DNA from 2 places in the Brachybacterium sp. genome. Region 1 is predicted to be linked to the other one. Evidence: predicted binding sites of a transcription regulator. Region 1 holds the regulator's gene; the other holds the start of a gene.
What was found. Region 1 encodes LexA, which represses DNA repair genes until DNA is damaged. Its sites were predicted from a motif close to TCGAACANNTGTTCGA; they were not measured.

Region 1 (9,156 bases):
CGACGAGGTCGCCACTCTGTCCGCTGTGTTCCCGCATGTCGGCGTCATCGCCGAGCCGGCGCACCTCTCGGGCAAGCGGCGGGGGAACTGCGTTCTGCTCGCCTCACGTCGGCCGCTTCCTGAGGCCATCGACCGGGATCTGCGCTCCGATGCCGTCTCGGTGCGTCTGGCCCGCTCGACGCAGGTCGACGCCCTCGCCCGGGCCGGACGGGTGCTCGGGGCGGCCTGACGTGGTCTGGGCCGCCTGACGCACGCGGAGCTGCCGGACGTAGGCGCGACTGCCGGACGCGCTCGGAGCTGCGCGACGTACGCGCGACTGCCGGAGGCACTCGGGGCCGATGAGGCGCCCAGGGCCCTGACCTGCCCGCAGGCGTGCGGCCCCGCCCAGATGACAGCGAACCGGGCAGGAGCGCAATGCTCCTGCCCGGTCCGTGAGAGTTTCGCGGGGACGCCGTCGGTCAGACCGGGCGGACCTGCTCGGCCTGCGGGCCCTTGTCTCCCTGAGTGACCTCGAACTCCACGCGCTGACCTTCGTCGAGCGCGCGGTAGCCATCCATGTCGATCTTGCTGTGATGAACGAAGACGTCTGCGCCGCCTCCGTCGATCTCGATGAATCCGAAGCCCTTTTCGGCGTTGAACCACTTGACCGAGCCCTGTGCCATACCTGTCACCTTCTGTGTCGTCCTTCATCGATCGCACGACGCGATCGCGGTGCCGCGTGAAGCCGTCCCCCGCCGAAGCGGGTGGCGCATTGGTGCATGCCGTACTGCTGTGCCGAGGCACCGTCGTCGGACTGTCCTGCTGGACCTGCATCACCGCAACGCCGCCATTCTGTCACGACCGTGGCCCGGTTCACACGGACTGGGGCAAGACGTGATCACGAAGACGTAACGAACTGGGTCACGAGGTGGCATCTGCTACGCGCGGGACGCGGCTCTCAGCCGGGGAACGGCTCGTCCGGGGAATTCCCGTCGTGGTCGGCGAGGAAGCGCTCGAAATGCTCGCCGATCTCCTCCGCGGTCGGGAGATCCATCGTGGTCGCGAGCGGCGACTGGTCGCTCTCGCTCATCGCGTCGTACTGCTCCTCGAGGGCGCTGACGATCTGGCGCACCTCCGAGTTCTGGGCGAGGGTCCCCTGCAGCGCGACCGTGGCCGCATCGGTGAGGTCACCGAGGTGCACCAGCGGAAGATCGAGCTCAGCCGCTTCGCTGACACGGCGCAGCAGCGCCAGCGCGCCAGCCGGGAAATCGGTGCGCGTGAGGTAGTGCGGCACCTGTGCCGCATAGCCCATCGCCGGATGGCCCGCCCGCCCCAGCCGGTGCTCCAGCAGAGCGCTGAACGCGGCCGGGATGATCAGTTCGCCGGGCTCCTCGTCCCCGCTCTCCGGAGCGGTGCCGGGCGCTGGCGTGGGGCGAGTGTTCGGCCGACCCAACAGCGCGGGGTCGTTCGCATGGGCGAACAGACCGATAGGTCGGGTGTGCGGGACCGCCATCGGCACCGCCTGCATGCCCACCACCCGCTCCACATCGAAGAACTCGACCAGATCGATCAACGCCTCCGACAGCCGGCGCCACTGGAGATCCGGCTCCGGGCCGTCGAGGAAGAGGAAGGGACGATCACGTTCGTCATACATCAGCGACAGCGTCAGCTCAGGCAGCTCGACATCCACGTAGGAAGTGCCGTCGAAGGTCGCGCGGGGGCGGGCACCTCGGTAGTCCAGCAGCTCATCAGTGTCGAAGGACACCAGTCGCAGATGGCGCAGCTCGTCACGCAGATAGGTCGCCGCGATGCGGCAGGCATTGCCCGCATCAACCATCCCCGGCAGGGCGTGGACCAGGGTGAGGCCCGATCGCGGAACGGCCTCGAGCACTTCGGTGGCTTCGAAGCGGTAGAGATCTCGGGGGTCGCGCATCGCGGTCTCCTCCCTCGCGGCCGTCTGGATGCTGGTGACCTGATGGCACGCGCACCCAGGCCCGTCCACCATAATGGACCACCGTGCTTCGCCGACCCGGGGTCCGCCCGGTGAAGGCGCGGCGCGAGGACGCAAAGGTGGAGAGGCAGAGCTGTGGACGACGCTGAGGGACAGATCGCCCGGGAGATCGCGCGCGAGCAGGCGTATGCCGACCGGCTCTACACACGACTCGACGAGCTGATGCTCCAGGTCGAGAGCAACCTGGATCAGATCCAGGGATCTCAGCACGCCTCGACCCACCAGAACCGCTCAGAACGGGACTCGTTCATGGCGCTGTACGAGGACCGTCTGGCGCTGCTGCGCTCGGTCGCCCGCAGCGTGGTCTTCGGAAGGTTGGACATGGATGACACCGCCCGCCACTACATCGGCCGCATCGGTCTGTTCACGGCGGAGCGCGAGCAGCTGCTGGTGGACTGGCGCGCCCCGGCTGCGGCCGCGTTCTACCGCGCGACCAGCACCGAGCGGCTTGAGGTGCGGCTGCGCCGTCATCTGATCAATCGTGGTCGCACCGTGATCGGTCTCGAGGACGACGTCCTGGACCAGACCGTCCTGGATGATCCCGACCACGACGTGGTCCTCCAGGGCGAGGGCGCACTGCTGGCCGCGGTCTCCGGCAAGCGCACCGGGCGCATGGGGGACATCGTCGCGACCATCCAGGGCGAGCAGGACCGGATCATCCGCTCCGAGAACCGCGGGGTGATGGTGGTCCAGGGCGGCCCCGGCACCGGCAAGACCGCGGTCGCCCTGCACCGCGCCGCCTACCTGCTCTACACCCATCGTCGCCGCCTGGAGCACACGGGTGTGCTGATCATGGCGCCGACGCCGGGGTTCCTGCGGTACATCGAGCGGGTGCTGCCGAGCCTCGGCGAGTCCGGGGTGGTGATGCTCACCCCCGGCGAGCTGTTCCCCGGGGTGGAGACCTTCCTGCACGATGACGACGAGGTGGCACGTCTCAAGGGCGACAGCGCGATGGCCGAGCTGCTCTCGCGAGCGGTCAAGCAGCGTCAGGTGGTCCCTCAGGAGGACGTCCAGCTGCGCATCGACGGCACCCCCATCACGCTGACCCGAGAGGTGATCCGCGCCGCGCGCAGGGAAGCTCGCGCCACTCACAAGCCGCACAACTCCGCGCGCGCCGTCTTCGTGCGCGCTGCGATGGACCGGCTCGTGGACAAGTACGAGAAATCGCTCCGCAGCCAGGGCCACACCGTGATCCCCGAAGATCGGGCGGACCTGCTCGCAGATCTCCGCAACGACCCCGAGGTCAAGCGTCAGCTGAACCTGGCCTGGCTCCCCTACACCCCGCAGGGATTCCTCCGGATCCTGTTCTCCCGCCCCGAGCGTCTGCGGGCGGTCGCCCCCCACAGCCTCGCAGACCGGGTCGAGCTCCTGGTGCGGCCCAAGGATGCACCCTGGACCGTCGAGGACGTCCCCCTGCTCGACGAGGTCGCGGAGCTCCTCGGAGAGGACTCCGCACCGGCCGAGGCGCGGGCCCGCGACGATGCCGAGCGCCGCAAGGCCGACGTCGACTACGCCCGCAGGGTCATCGAGAACGTCGACACCTCCGGGATGATCCGGGCCGAGGACCTCGCAGACCAGGTCAGTCAGGTCAGAGACGGGCGGACCCTCGCCGAACGCGCCTCCTCGGAGCGCAGCTGGACGTACGGGCATGTCGTGGTCGACGAAGCCCAGGAGCACTCGCCCATGAGCTGGCGCGCGCTCATGAGGCGTGCGCCCACGAAGTCATTCACGGTGGTCGGGGATGTCGCGCAGACTTCCTCCGCCGGCGGCACCGACTCCTGGTCGGCCGCGCTCTCGCCCTATATCCAGGATCGCCTGCAGATCGAGCACCTCACGGTCAACTACCGCACCCCGAGCCGGATCATGGACCGTGCGGTGGCGATGGCCCGCGCGCACAACCTGCCGGTGACAGAGGTGAGCTCGGTGCGCGAGGGAGATCGTGATCCCCGCATCGAGCGCACCGAGGAGTCCTCGCTCACCGCCCGGACCGCTGACGCGGTGGTGACGGTGCACCAGGAGCGACTGGGACGTCTCGCCGTGATCGTGGCCGACGAGCGCATCTCCGCGATCGCCGCCGAGCTCCGCTCCCGCAGTGGGCTGCCGAAGGTGGGCGTGGGATCCGCGGGCGTGGACGACGAGATCGCCGTCATGTCGGCGCAGGACGCCAAAGGGCTCGAGTTCGATGCTGTCGTGCTGGTGGAGCCCGCTGAGCTGATCGACGCCCACGGGGCCGGGGATCTCTACGTGGCGATGAGCCGATCCACCCAGCATCTCGGAGTGGTCCATGCGCGCGCACTTCCTGCCGGCATGGCCGGCTGAGGACCACCCCGTCCGCTCACCCGCTGACCGTCCAGCAGACGAGGATCGGCGGCCGTGGCTTCCCCTCCACGACCGCCGATCAGGTGTGCGCTGCAAGAGCGCACGAGGGATATCTTAAGCACAGGAACAGGTGCTCAAGCGCCAGATCCACAAAATCTACGAAACCCGCACGATCCGGCGGCGGATGCATCCCTGCGATCCCGCTCAGCTCGGCTCAGACGGAGGTCTCCTCGACACCCGCCCCATGCAGGCCCTCGGCACGCAGACGTGCGATGGCGGCCTCGAAATCCTCGAGCGAGTCGAACGCCTGGTACACGCTCGCGAAGCGCAGATAGGCCACGACATCCAGTTCCTGGAGGGGCTGCAGGATCGACAGGCCGACCTGATGGGCATCGATCTCCGCGAGCCCGCTCGAGCGAATGTTCTCCTCGACCCGCTGGGCGAGCATGGCCAGCTGGCCGTCGCTGACCGGACGCCCCTGGCATGCCTTCCGTACTCCGGAGATCACCTTCGCCCGGCTGAACGGTTCGCTGACCCCGGAGCGCTTGAGAACCGACAGCGACGCGGTCTCCGAGGTGGAGAAGCGCCGCGAGCAGTTGGGGCACTGGCGGCGCCGACGGATCGTCGCACCGTCATCGGACGTGCGCGAGTCGACGACACGCGAATCGGAGTGGCGACAGAACGGACAGTGCATCCACTCAGGGTACCGGCATCGGATCCGCTCAGCGGATCGCATCCCCTGAGACGGGCAGCTCGATCTGCTGGCCCGCGGTCACACGGCCGGTGGGCAGGTGGTTGAGGGTACGCACCTCAGCGACGAACTCCTGCTCGCTCATGGCCTCCGGAGCGAACTCCTCGGCATAGCCCCAGAGGGTGTCTCCCGCCTCGACCGTGATGGTGACGGGCTGCTGGGAGTCGGTCCCTGCCAGCGCCGCAGGAAGATCCACCGTCAGCAGCACGGCGGCAGCCACGAGCAGTCCCAGCAGGAAGGCGAGGCCAGCGAGGAGGAAGCGTCCCCGACGGGTGGGGACGAGTCGAACGCGTGCTCGATCTGCACCCTCGACGCGCTGCTCGCGCTGCGCCGGAAGAGAGAGGACCGTGGCGGTTCCAGTATTCATATCCGAACTCCTGTTCGATCGAATGTATGTGCGACTGTAGCCCGACGTTCCGGCGACACGCAAGGGAAACATCGAACACATGTTTGGCTTCTGCCTCACGCCGCCCTACGCTGGGTCACACCACATACGGAACCGCGAGGGTCCGACAGACGACGCCAGGAGGCCTCACGATGACGCCGAGCACCCCCAAGCCGATCCGGTCCCGCGGCGAGGCTCCCGCCGATGAGCGCACCGAGGGGCTCAGCCGGCGGCAGAGGCTGATCCTGGAGACGATCAACGCGGCGGTCGCCTCACACGGCTATCCGCCCACCATGCGCGAGATCGGCGATGCCGTGGGGCTGACCTCCTCCTCGTCGGTGGCCCATCAGCTGCAGTCGCTCGAACGCAAGGGCTTCCTGCGCCGCGATCCCAAGCGCCCGCGGGCGATGGAGGTCGTGATGCCAGAGGCGGATGACGCCCCCGCGCCCCTGCCGGTGACCGAGCTCAGCCCGAACTCCGTGACGGTGCCACTGCTGGGGAGGATCGCCGCCGGTGTACCGATCACCGCCGAGGAGCAGATCGAGGATGTCTTCACCCTTCCCCAGCGTCTGGTGGGCGACGGCGACCTCTTCCTGCTCCAGGTGGTCGGGGATTCGATGATCGACGCCGCCATCTGTGACGGCGACTGGGTGGTCGTCCGCTCGCAGAACACCGCGGAGAAGGGCGAGATCGTCGCGGCGATGATCGATGGCGAGGCCACCGTCAAGACGTTCGTGCAGCGCGACGATCACGTCTGGCTGATGCCGCACAACCCGGCCTTCGCACCGATCCTGGGCGACCATGCCGAGATTCTCGGGAAGATCGTGGCGGTGCTGCGCGCGATCTGAGCCCCCGCTCGATCCGGTGCCGGGGCTGCAGCGACGCCCTGCGTCAGCTCTCGGAGAGGCGACGCAGCGCGCTGAGCGCGACCTCCGGGTCCGTGGTCGGCCACAGCGGGGGCATCGACTCCCGCAGATAGCCGCCGTAGCGAGCGGTCGAGAGACGCGGATCCAGCACCGCGACCATCCCGCGGTCCGCCGTGGAGCGGATGAGCCGCCCGGCCCCCTGTGCCAGCAGCAGGGCCGCATGCTGGGCCGAGATCGACATGAAGCCGTTCCCGCCCCGCTGTCCGATCCGCTCCTGGCGGGCTGCGGTGAGCGGATCATCAGGCCGGGGGAAGGGGATCCGGTCGATGGTGACCAGGCGCAGCGAACGTCCGGACACATCCACGCCCTGCCACAGGGTGAGGGTTCCGAACAGGCTCGCATCCTCCTCGTCACGGAAGGTGCGCACCAGGTTCGCCATCGAGTCCTCTCCCTGCACCGCGATCGTCAGGTCGAGCCGAGCTCGCACATGCTCGGCGGCGAGCTCAGCTCCCCGCCGCGAGGAGAACAGGCACAGCGCACCGCCCTGAGAAGCCTCGACCAGCTCCGTGAGGTGGTCGAGCATTGCCGTGGAGGGCCCCTCACGCCCCGGCTGCGGAAGATGACGAGCGGTGTAGAGGATCCCCTGCCGGCGATATTCGAACGGGCTGCCCACATCGAGTGCGGCCCAGGCGTTGGCGTCCTCCCGCGGCGGCAGCTCCGCCGGGTCCATCCGCGCGGCGCGAGCCAGCCCGACCTCCCCGGCCGCGGGTTCGAAGCGGCCCCCGAGGGCCAGGGTGGCGGAGGTGAGCACGGCAGTGCGGTCCTCGAGGATCGCACCGCGCATCGCACCCGCGACGCTCAGCGGAGCCACCTGGATGCTCGAGCGCCCGGTGGCCTGGGAATGCGAGATCGAGACCACGTCATCCTCATCGGGAGCGGCGAGCCGTTCGCAGACGTCGATGATCTCCTGGAGGTTGGCGCGAACCGTCTTGCGCGCGCCGGCGGAGGATTCGTCCCCCGCATCCTTCGCGTCCGAGTGGGCGGTGCGGGCCTCGACCCGGAGCTGGGTGACGGCGTCCCCGAGCCGCGCCGGGAGATCACCGATCACGCGCCCGTCGGGAGACAGCTCGAGGGCTTCGCGCAGCTCTTCGGAGGCGTCGTCCAGCGCCGTCCCGGCCACCCCGAGGCCACGCAGGTCCCGCACCGTGCCTCGGAGCATGCCGGGGGTGAGCACATCGGTGACGGCGCTGGTCACCCGGGCGGAGAGATCGTGCGCCTCGTCGAAGACGACCACATCGTGGTCGGGGATGATCCCGTGGTTGTCGAAAGCATCGATCGCGAGCAGGGCATGGTTGGTGACCACGATGTCGACTTCGCGCGCGAGCTCTCGGCTGCGCTCGGCGAAGCAGTCCTCCACCATCGGGCAGCTGCTGCCGATGCACTGATTGCCGGTCACGGAGACCTGGCGCCAGGCGCGGTCCGAGACGGCATCCTGGAGCGAGTCTCGGTCCCCGCTGTCCGTCTCCTCCGACCACTCGCGCAGGCGCCGCACCTGGTCTCCCAGGCGCTCGCTCCCGGTGCGGGCAGGATCGGTGGAGGCCTCGGCGAACAACGCCCCCGGATCCACGTCGACCGGATAGCCGCCGGCGATCTTGTGCTTGCACAGATAGTTGGCCCGCCCCTTGAGCAGCGCATAGGTGGGCGTGCGCGACAGATGCGGGGCCACCGCCTCGACCAGGCGCGGGAGGTCCTTGCGGACGATCTGGGTCTGCAGCGCGATGGTCGCGGTGGAGATCACGACCGGACGCCCGCTGACCAGTGCGTGACGCAGGGCCGGCACCAGATAGGCGAGCGACTTGCCGGTGCCGGTGCCTGCCTGCACCAGCAGATGGCGGCCGCCGGACATCGCCAGATCCACGGACTCCGCCATTGCCTGCTGGCCCGGACGGGGCGCTCCGCCGATCGCTGTCACGGCGGCGTCCATCAAGGTGGACAGGGGGATCTCACCAGCCGCGGGGGACGCGGGATGGTCGGTGGCGGCGGTCATCCGGTCAGGGTATCCGCGTCCGGTCCCGCGCCGTCTCAGGCTCTGCCCGACAGGCCGCTCTGCTGCGGCTCAGGCCACACCCCGGAGCTCGGCGGCGAGTGCCTCCTCCACGCGGGCATGGAGCCTGGTGCCCTCCATCAGGTGCTCCTCGGCGAGAACCTCGCCGGTGGAGTGGACCCGGGAGATGAGATCTCCGCGGGAATAGGGCACCACCAGGTCGATCTCCACGGCAGGACGGGGCAGGCGCTCAGCGATCAGCTCGCGCAGCTCCTCCATGCCCATCCCGGTGCGGGCAGAGACGACGATGCTCGTGCCGACCTGGCTGCGCAGCCGCGCGATGGTCTCCGGCTCCGCGACATCGGCCTTGTTCAGCACCACGATCTCGGGGACGTCGAAGCCCTCCAGCTCACCGAGCACAGCACGCACCGCGGTGATCTGCCCCTCGGGGTCCGGATGCGAGGCGTCGACCACATGCAGCAGCAGGTCCGAGCCTCCGACCTCCTCGAGGGTGGAGCGGAAGGCCTCGATCAGCTGCGTGGGCAGATGCCGCACGAAGCCGACCGTGTCCGCGTAGGTGAACTCGCGACCGTCCGGGGTGGTCGCTCGCCGCACCGTCGGGTCCAGCGTTGCGAACAGCGCGTTCTCGACCAGCACACCTGCGCCGGTGAGGCGGTTCAGCAGGGAGGACTTGCCTGCATTGGTATAGCCGGCGATGGCGACCGCCGGCACTCGGTGGCGCGCGCGATCCGCTCGCTGGGCAGCCCGTCCCGGCGCCATCGCCTTGATCTCGCGGCGCAG
Region 2 (9,156 bases), on a different contig from region 1:
GACTCGCCGCGGTGAGGGACTGCGGCTGCAGCACCGCAGCCGCGACTCCGTGGCTGACGGGGCGCGGATCATCGCTGCCACCGAACAGGAGCGAACATGACGACGCCCCCGACAGCAGCTGCTGTCGGGGGCGTCGGCGGAGATCTCGGTGGAGCGGGCTGGGCCCGCGCCGGATCACTCCTTGATCGAGATCAGTCTGCGACTACTCGACTGATTTCCTACCGCTCGCAAGCTCGCAGTACGTCGATCAGTCCTCGATCTGGAGGAGGCCGCGCTGGTACGCCTTTGCGAGGCGACGCGGCACGGAAGCGGTGCGGCCACGAACCGTCACCTGCACGAGGTCGGCGTTGTTGGCCTTCCACTGCGAGCGGCGGGAGTGCGTGCGCGCACGGGACATCTTGAACTTGGGCACTGCCATGGGATGCTCCTTGACGGTCCGGAGGGTGAACTGGCGTTGACGCCCGTCCCGAGCAGCGACCCGAACCCGGTCCGTGAGGAATCGGGGCGCTCGGGTGCACGAAAGGACGCACAACGACGACTCATCTTGCCACATCGTGGCCTTCACCGCTCGCTCCGGGCCCGTGAGCTATCGCACCGGAGTGGTGGGATGCGTCGCACCTCACTCAGCGCGCCGGCTTGAGGTCCCTCTCTGGCCGAACCGGGCACAGTCTGGTCACGCTCGCGGCTCGGGGGCGCCCCGTTGGTCCTGGGTTCACCCCGATCCTCCTACCATGGTCGCATGCCGTCTGAGCACCAGAACCCGTCCGGCGCCGCGGTCCCGCCGCCGGTGCGCGACCGTGAGGACATCGATCCTCGCGGGAAGAAGCGTGACCGCTCCTGGCCCGCGATCCCGGAGCCGCTGCCCTTCCCTGTGATCGACAACCACTGCCATCTCGACTTCGCCGACGGAGACGAGCAGCTCAGCGTGCTCGACCATGTCGCACGGGCCGCCGCCGTCGGCGTCGATGCGCAGATCACGATCGGTTCGGATCTCGAGGCGGTGCGCTGGACCGCGGCACTGCTCGCCTCGGAGACATGCCCGCCCACCCTGCGCGGCGGTATCGCCGTGCACCCCAACGAGGCGGCGCTCCATGCACGGGGCAAGGACCAAAAGGGCCGTGAACTGGTGGGGCTGGATGAGGCGATCGCCGAGGTGTCCGAACTGCTGCGCGGCCCCGGAATGGTGGTCGTGGGGGAGACGGGGCTGGACTGGTTCCGCACCTCACGGGACGACGACCAGGCCCGCACCGCCCAGATCGAGTCGTTCCGCGCCCACATCGCGCTCGCCAGGGAACTCGATCTGCCGCTGCAGATCCATGACCGGGACGCCCATCGCGACGTCCTCGAAGTCCTCGAGGCCGATGGCGCCCCCGAACGCACCGTCTTCCACTGCTTCTCCGGCGATGCCGAGTTCGCGCGCACCTGCGTGGATCGCGGCTGGTTCCTCTCCTTCGCCGGGACCGTGACCTTCAGCAGCGCCGGCTACCTGCGCACCGCGCTCGCGGAGGTGGGACTCGGTCAGGTGATGGTCGAGACCGACGCACCCTTCCTCACCCCGGTGCCCTACCGCGGGCGACCCAACTCCTCCTACCTGATCCCTCACACCATGGCCACCATCGCCGAGGTGACGGGCACCGACCTGGAGCAGGCATGCCGCGCGATCCGCACCACCACCCAGGATGTCTACCGATGGCCTCTGGAGGTGGCGGCATGAGCGGCGAGACGACGCCCAGCGCAGGGCTCCTGCTCACCGCGCGCGATATCCGTGACCTCGCCGAGGCCGCGGGCATCCGGCCCTCGAAGCAGCGCGGGCAGAACTTCGTGATGGACCCGAACACCGTGCGGACCATCGTCGGCCGTGCCCACGTGGAGCCGGGGCAGGCGGTGCTCGAGGTAGGACCCGGACTGGGGTCCCTGACGCTCGGCCTGCTCGAGACGGGGGCCGACGTGGTCGCCGTCGAGCTGGATCGCGGCCTGGCCGAGCTGCTCCCGCTCACGCTGCGTGCCCGTGGCGTCGAGGACGACCGCTTCCAGCTCCTCCACGACGACGCCCTTCAGGTGACCGAGCTGCCTGCGCTGCCCCGAGCGGGTGAGCCGACCGCGCTGGTCGCCAATCTTCCCTACAACGTCGCCACCCCCATCCTGCTCACGATGCTCGAGCGCTTCGACTCCCTCCGCTCGGCCCTCGTGATGGTGCAGTCCGAGGTGGTGGACCGTCTCATCGCCGGCCCGGGCTCGCGCACCTATGGCGGCCCCAGCGTGAAGCTCGCCTGGTACGGGCGGGCCGTGCATGCGGGGAAGATCTCCCGACAGATCTTCTGGCCGGTTCCCAACGTCGACTCGGCGCTCGTGGAGCTGGTGCGGCACGAGCAGCCGCTCGGCACCGCCGAGGAGCGGGAGTCGGTCTTCACGATCATCGATGCCGCCTTCGCCCAGCGCCGCAAGACACTGCGTGCCGCGCTCGCCGGCTGGGCTGGGACCGCACCGCGTTCCGAGCAGATCCTGCGCGCCGCCGGCATCGACCCCGGCGCCCGTGGCGAGACCTTGGAGATCGATCAGTTCCGGGCCATCGCCCGGGCGGAACAGGGGCTGGCACGGACCGAGGGTGAGGCCCTCTGATGCCGTCCGCACTGGACCGCGTGGTCGTCCGCGCCCCGGGGAAGATCAATCTGTCGCTCATGGTGGGCGGGGTTGACGGACGCGGTTATCACTCCCTGGCCACGGTGTTCCAGGCAGTCGACCTCTACGAGACGGTCACCGCGACCCGTGCGAGCACTCTCAGCCTGGAGCTCACCTCGGAAGTCCCCGGAGAGCTCCCTCTGGATGGCAGCAACCTCGCCCTGCGGGCGGCTCAGCTGCTGCGTGAGGAATGCGCTCTGGAGGTCGGCGCTGCGCTGCACATCCACAAGCAGGTGCCGATCGCCGGCGGCATGGGCGGCGGGTCGGCGGACGCCGCGGCGACGCTGGTCGCGCTCGACCGCCTGTGGGGGACCGGGCTCGGCAGCGAGAAGCTGCGCGAGCTCGGAGCGCAGCTGGGAGCCGACGTCCCCTTCGCGATGCTCGGCCACACGGCGCTGGGGCGCGGCAACGGCACCGACCTCACCACCGTGCTCACCCATGGCGAATGGACCTGGCTGCTCGCGGTCCCCGGCGGTCACCTCTCGACGCCGGAGGTGTTCCGGAAGTTCGACGAGATCTCGTTGACGAACGGGCGTGCACTGCCCGAGCAGCCGGATCTGGATGAGCGGCAGCTGCAGGCGCTCAGCGGCGCGAACCTCGAACTGCTGGCGGATACCCTGCACAACGATCTGCAGGCCGCAGCGTTCGCGCTGCATCCGCGCCTGGAGCCGGTGGTCGAGGCCGCCGAACGGCTGGGAGCGCCGGCCGCGCTGGTCAGCGGCTCAGGGCCGACGGTCGCCGTGCTGGTCGAGGACGAAGCGCAGGCCCGAGGAATCGCCGCGGGACTGATGCGCGATGGACTCGTCGAGAGCTGCCTGGTGGCGCGGGGTTCCGCGCCGGGGGCGAGCGTGCTCGAAGCGAGCTGAGCGTCGAGCGACGGAGTCTCGCGCTTATGCGTCGGGGCTCTTCACTCTGCCGGCAGCGAGATCGTCGTTTCGGGGCCTCGATCGAGCTGGGACTCCATGGGCTCTATGGGGCTCACGATCTTCCAACGCGCTGGCCATTTTCCAACGCGCTGACCACCTTCCAATGCGCTGACCACCTTCCGACGCGCTGGCCACCTTCCAATGCGCTGAGCATCGCCACCGGTAGCCGGAGACCTCGTTCTGTACGGGGCACTTCCAGGTGCCCATCGAGCGCGGACAAACTGGTCATCCGCGGCTACCTGCTGTTCCTCTCGGTGCGATCTGTGATTGCGAAGTTGATGGTAAAGGGATCGCTATTTCGGTGTCCGGACGCCGGTCGTGCGTGTCCCACGTGACTATATGGCTCCGTCTGTGAATAATGCAAGAGAAAGCAGCGATTGGAAATGTCTGTGTGGATGTGGTGTCTTGGCGCCCTCAGTTGTACAACATCTGGACCTGCTTCGATGAGGCCGCCTGGCCGCTTCGTATGCTGCCCGTGAATAGCAGGATAGTGCCGTTCCCGCACTTCGCAGTTGCCGCGACGGTTCCTCCACACTCCCAGTTATCCACAATTCAAGATTACTGATTGGTAGAGTTCCCTCGCGCCTTCCTTTCGTCGAATAGGTGTGCGAAAATGGCGCCATGACAGATCAGTCGCACAGTGATGATGCAGACTCCCAGGAGGCCGGGCGCGGCGTTTCTGGTGATGCGTCTCGCCATGCGGGTGCGGGCGAAGGATCGGGCTCGGGCTCGGAGGTGTCAGGGCCCCGGTCCGTCGCGGCACGCATTCGGCGGCGCAGCACACTCCCGATCTCCGCGAACGACGAAGAGCTGTGGATCGGTGACACCGACATCACCGCTGTGCGTTCCGTGCTTGCTGAGATCGGTGCGGACGGGTCGTTCGCGCTGGAGAAGCTGGCCGCGTCCGAGACCATCTCGCTGCTGGCGCGGGTCCAGGATCTGAACGGTGCGATCGCAGCGGTGCAGGCACGGGCGCTGGTCCACCTGGAGCACGTGGTCAAGGAAGATTCCCTGCGCCGCGAGGACACGCCGAAGCAGGCGGTGAAGATCGCACGCTCGGAGACATCGAAAGCCCTGAAGCAGTCGAAGTCCTGCGTCGGCCAGTCGATGTCCTCCTCTCGCCGGCTGGTCCTCTCCATGCCCGGCATGCTCACCGCGCTCGCGCAGGGCCGGATCCTTGCCACCTCTGCGCACAAGGTGGGTCGCACGATGGGGCCGGCAACCCCCGCTCAGCGCACCCAGGTCGATGAGATCCTCGCGGCCCACCTGCCCTACCTCGATGGCTGCGGCCCTGAAGAGTTGGCCGGTGAAGCAGCCAAGGTGCTGCACGGACTGGACCCTCGTGGCGCTGCGGACCGCCACCGCACAGCGAAGCGAGATCGCAGCATCACTGTGCGCCGGGGTGAGCACGGCATGTGCACTGTCACCGCGCACCTGCCGGCGCTCGACGGGGCCCGAATCCGCAAAGGGCTCTCGGTGGCTGCGGAGAAGGCTCGCGCCCACGGCGACCGGCGCGGCCATCAGCAGATCATGGCGGACCTCTTCGCCGATGCCCTGATCGGACGCGGAGAAGGGATCGACCCCTCCACGCTGGAGATCGCCGTCATCATCACGGACCGCTCCCTGCTCGCACCCGAGCACGCCGACGCCGCCACCATCGAGGGCTACGGCCCGGTGCCGTACGAACACATCCGCCAGGAGATGCTCGATGCGGCGACGTCAGATGTGGACGACCCCGATCTGACCATGGCCCTCCGTCGGCTCTACCTCGACCCAGAGGACGGGCAGCTCGTCGCCGTCGATTCCGTCTCCCGTGAGTTCCCGCCCGCCCTCGCCCGATTCCTTCGCCTGGGTCACCAGACCTGTCGCGCGCCCTACTGCGACGCGAACATCCGGCAGAACGATCACATCGTTCCCTGGTCGCAGGGAGGCCCCACCTCTCTTCTCAACGGCAACGGCGTGTGCGTCGGCGACAACCAGAAGGAAGAATCCGGCGAGAGAGCCCGGGTCATCACCGACGAGAACGGCGTCAGACGCACTGTCGAGTGGACAAGCCGATACGGACAGAAGGCCAGGCGACGGGGCATCAACTTCGACCCCCTCGGCACCGGGCTCAGACTCCTGGACGAGTCAGCACGACAGATGAGAGATGCGTCAGACCCCGAAAGCGGCGCGCCCGACGATGACACGGTCTCCGCAGTACATCCCGGCGCCGACGAAGAACGGCGCGACCCGATCGCGGGCGTTCCCCCGGGTGGTCCAGAGGATCCCAATGCTTCGTTCCATCGAGCCTTCGCACGAGTGGAGCGCAGGGCTCTCGATCTCACCGATCCGCATCCGAGATTTCGCAATGCCCGACGCAATCGGCACTGGCTCCTCCAGGGGCGCACCGACTACATCTTCACTCCGCACCTCGACATCATCGACAGCTGGTAGCTCGACAGCTGGCAACTCGACAGCCAGTAAATCGACGGCCTGTAAGGAGTCCCTGCACGAGGCCTCCAGGGATTCCGGACCGCCCTCACTCGAGCAGCTCGGACAGCTCCAGCCAGCGCTCCTCGAGCTCCTCGATCTCCGCCTCGACAGCGCGCAGCTCATCGGTGATCTTCTGCAGCCCGACATAGTCGGACTGGTCGTGCGCCGCGAGTGTGGAATGCAGCGACGTCGTCTGCTTGTCGAGCTTCTTCATCCTCCGCTCGATCGCACCGAGCTCCTTCTGCGCCGTATGAGCCTGCGCCCCCGACACATTCGATGCGGACTCGGACGCGCCGCCGCCAGCGCCAGCGGAGCCACCCGCTGACTTCGCTCCCGCAGATTTCGACCCCGCAGCCTTCGCTCCCGCAGAGCGTCCAGCCGCGCCCTTCGCCGACGAGGACCCACCAGATGCCGCATCCTCACGCAGGCCCTCTGCCCGCAGCGCGAGGTACTGCTCGACGCCGCCCGGCACATGCCTCACCGCACCGTCGAGCACCGCGTACTGGATATCGGTGACCCGCTCCAGCAGGTACCGGTCGTGGGAGACGACGATCAGCGGCCCGGGCCAGGTGTCCAGCAGATCCTCCATGGCAGCGAGCATGTCGGTGTCCATGTCGTTCGTCGGCTCGTCGAGCACGAGCACATTGGGCTCCTCAAGGAGGGTGAACAGCAGGTTCAGGCGTCGCTGCTGCCCACCGGAGAGTGCTCCCACCAGAACCTTCTGATGCGCCGTCGTGAAGCCGAGACGCTCCAGCAGCTGTCCGGGGGAGACCTCGTCCTTCCCTGCCCGGAAGGTGGTGCGGTACTTCGCCACCACATCGCTGACCCTGGAGTTCAGATGCTCCTCGAGCCCCTCGAGCCGCTGCGACACCTGGCAGACAGTCACCGTCTTGCCCCGCTTGACCCGGCCCGCCTGCGGCTCGAGGTCCCCGGTGATCAGTGCGAGCAGCGTGGACTTGCCGGCCCCGTTGGGGCCCAGCACGCCGATGCGATCCGCTGGCCCGATATGCAGGGTGACATCGCGCAGCACGGTGAGATCGTCATAACCGGCGTCGACATCGAGCACATCGATCACGTCGCGGCCCAGCCGCGAGGTCGCCAGCTGGGTCAGCTCGACGGTGTCCCGCACCGGCGGCTCCCCGGCGATCAGCTCATTGGCGGCATCGATGCGGAACTTCGGCTTCGCGGTCCGGGCAGGTGCACCCCGGCGCAGCCAGGCCAGCTCCTTGCGCATCAGGTTCTGCCGCTTCGACTCGATGGTCGCCGCCTGCCGGTCCCGCTCGACGCGCTGCAGCACATAGGCCGCGTAGCCGCCCTCGAAGGGCTCGACGATCCCGTCGTGCACCTCCCACATCCGGGTGCACACCGCGTCGAGGAACCAGCGGTCGTGCGTGATCACCACCAGCCCGCCATCCTTCGGGCTCCAGCGTCGGCGCAGATGCTCCGCGAGCCAGGAGATCCCCTCGACGTCGAGATGGTTGGTGGGCTCATCGAGCAGGAGCACGTCCCAGTCGCCCACGAGCAGCTCTGCCAGGTGGACGCGCCGCAGCTGGCCGCCGGAGAGATCGGTCAGCGGAGCATCCAGGTCGATGCCCCCGAGCAGTCCTTCGAGCACATCGCGGATCCGCGGATCCGAGGCCCACTCGTAGTCCGGTCGATCGCCGAGCACGCGCTCATGCACGCTGGTCTCGGCTGTCGCCTCGTCCTGCTGGCTCAGCACACCGACCCGGACCCCGCCGCGCACGGTGACCCGGCCCTCGTCGGGCTCCCTGAAACGCGCCAACAGCCGCAGCAGGGTGGACTTGCCATCACCATTGCGCCCCACCACCCCGATCCGGTCGCCCTCGTCGATCCCGACGGTGATGTCATCCAGCAGCACGCGGTCGGGCAGCGCGACGTGCAGGGATTGGGTGCCGAGCAGATGAGCCATGCGATGAAGTCCTCAAGAGTGGTGTCGGTGGGTCGTGGCGGAATGGCGGGGAGACGGGGCGGCGGGGCGAACGGCCAGACATCCTCAACGGTCGCGTGCTCGGGCGCTTCAGGCGACCCTGGACTGTCGAAGAATCGTGCAGCTCACAATTCCTGATGGCGGTGAACGGCTCTGGGAGCGGTCAGCGGCGCTGATTGCGGCCGAGGGCCTCGGGACCGGTCGACGACTCTGGTGGCGGCGGTGCTGGTGGCGGCGGTGCTGATGGAGGCGACGAGAGAGTCGACGGCCACCGCACGGGAAGCCCTCACATTGAGCGGGGCGTCTCCGACTCGAAGGTCAGCAGCAGAGAGCGCAGGGTGTCGGCGAGGCTGGAGCGTCCGTCGGGGGCGAGCGGCTCGAGCAGCTCCTGCTCCGCGTCCAGCAGCCGCTCCATCGCCGCATCGACCCGGGCGACGCCATCGGCTCGCAGCCTCACCTCGACCGCGCGGCCGTCGTGCGGGCTGCGGTTCTTGCTCACCAGATCCCGTGCGACCAGCTTGTCGATCCGGGTCGTCATGGTGCCGCTGGTCACCAGCGTCTCGTGCATGAGTGCGCCGGGGGAGAGGGCATCCTCGCCGCTGCGGCGCAGCGCGGAGAGCATGTCGAACTCCCATCCCTCGAGGCCCGCGTCCGTGAAGGCACTGCGGCGGGCGACCTCGAGATACCTCGAGAGTCGGGAGATGCGGGAGAACACCGCCAGCGGTGCGACGTCCAGATCGGCGCGTGCCCTCTGCCAGCCTTCGACGATGCGGTCGACCTCGTCGTGGCGGCATGCGTCGGCGTCCTCAGGCATAGGGGGCATGAGCCGAGTCTAGGTGCCGCTCAGCTGTGGGTGTCGCCGCGCAGAGCCGGGGTCTTCTGCAGGGCGCTGAGTCCGTACCAGGACAGATTGACCATGCGTGCCGCGACGATCTCCTTCTGGGGCTCGCGGGTCTCGAGCCACCACTGACCGGTGTACGCGACCATCCCCACCAGCATCTGCGCGTACAGGGCAGCGTCTCGAGGCGGATACGAATGGAGGGTGAGCTGGGCGGCGAGGATCTCCTCGACGCGTCCGGCCACATCTGTCAGCAGGGAGGAGAAGGTGCCGAGGGTGTGGCTGACGGG

Region 2: a site for LexA is predicted at 4,201-4,216, ahead of ACTH43_RS14125 (DUF222 domain-containing protein). Genes of this name have one in related genera too.

Annotation. Positions count from the first base shown of each region.
Region 1 covers NZ_JBQDLF010000005.1:42,947-52,102, forward strand. The annotation lists gene ACTH43_RS03435 (spermidine synthase) at 1-229, shown strand, start outside; gene ACTH43_RS03440 (cold-shock protein) at 459-662, opposite strand; gene ACTH43_RS03445 (proteasome assembly chaperone family protein) at 938-1,912, opposite strand; gene ACTH43_RS03450 (HelD family protein) at 2,066-4,309, shown strand; gene nrdR (transcriptional regulator NrdR) at 4,524-5,003, opposite strand; gene ACTH43_RS03460 (peptidoglycan-binding protein LysM) at 5,032-5,427, opposite strand; gene lexA (transcriptional repressor LexA) at 5,598-6,293, shown strand; gene ACTH43_RS03470 (ATP-dependent DNA helicase) at 6,337-8,358, opposite strand; gene hflX (GTPase HflX) at 8,428-9,156, opposite strand, start outside.
Region 2 covers NZ_JBQDLF010000039.1:12,175-21,330, forward strand. The annotation lists gene rpmF (50S ribosomal protein L32) at 248-418, opposite strand; gene ACTH43_RS14110 (TatD family hydrolase) at 740-1,714, shown strand; gene rsmA (16S rRNA (adenine(1518)-N(6)/adenine(1519)-N(6))-dimethyltransferase RsmA) at 1,711-2,619, shown strand; gene ACTH43_RS14120 (4-(cytidine 5'-diphospho)-2-C-methyl-D-erythritol kinase) at 2,619-3,545, shown strand; gene ACTH43_RS14125 (DUF222 domain-containing protein) at 4,341-6,041, shown strand; gene ACTH43_RS14130 (ABC-F family ATP-binding cassette domain-containing protein) at 6,127-8,010, opposite strand; gene ACTH43_RS14135 (MarR family winged helix-turn-helix transcriptional regulator) at 8,315-8,851, opposite strand; gene ACTH43_RS14140 (TetR/AcrR family transcriptional regulator) at 8,872-9,156, opposite strand, start outside.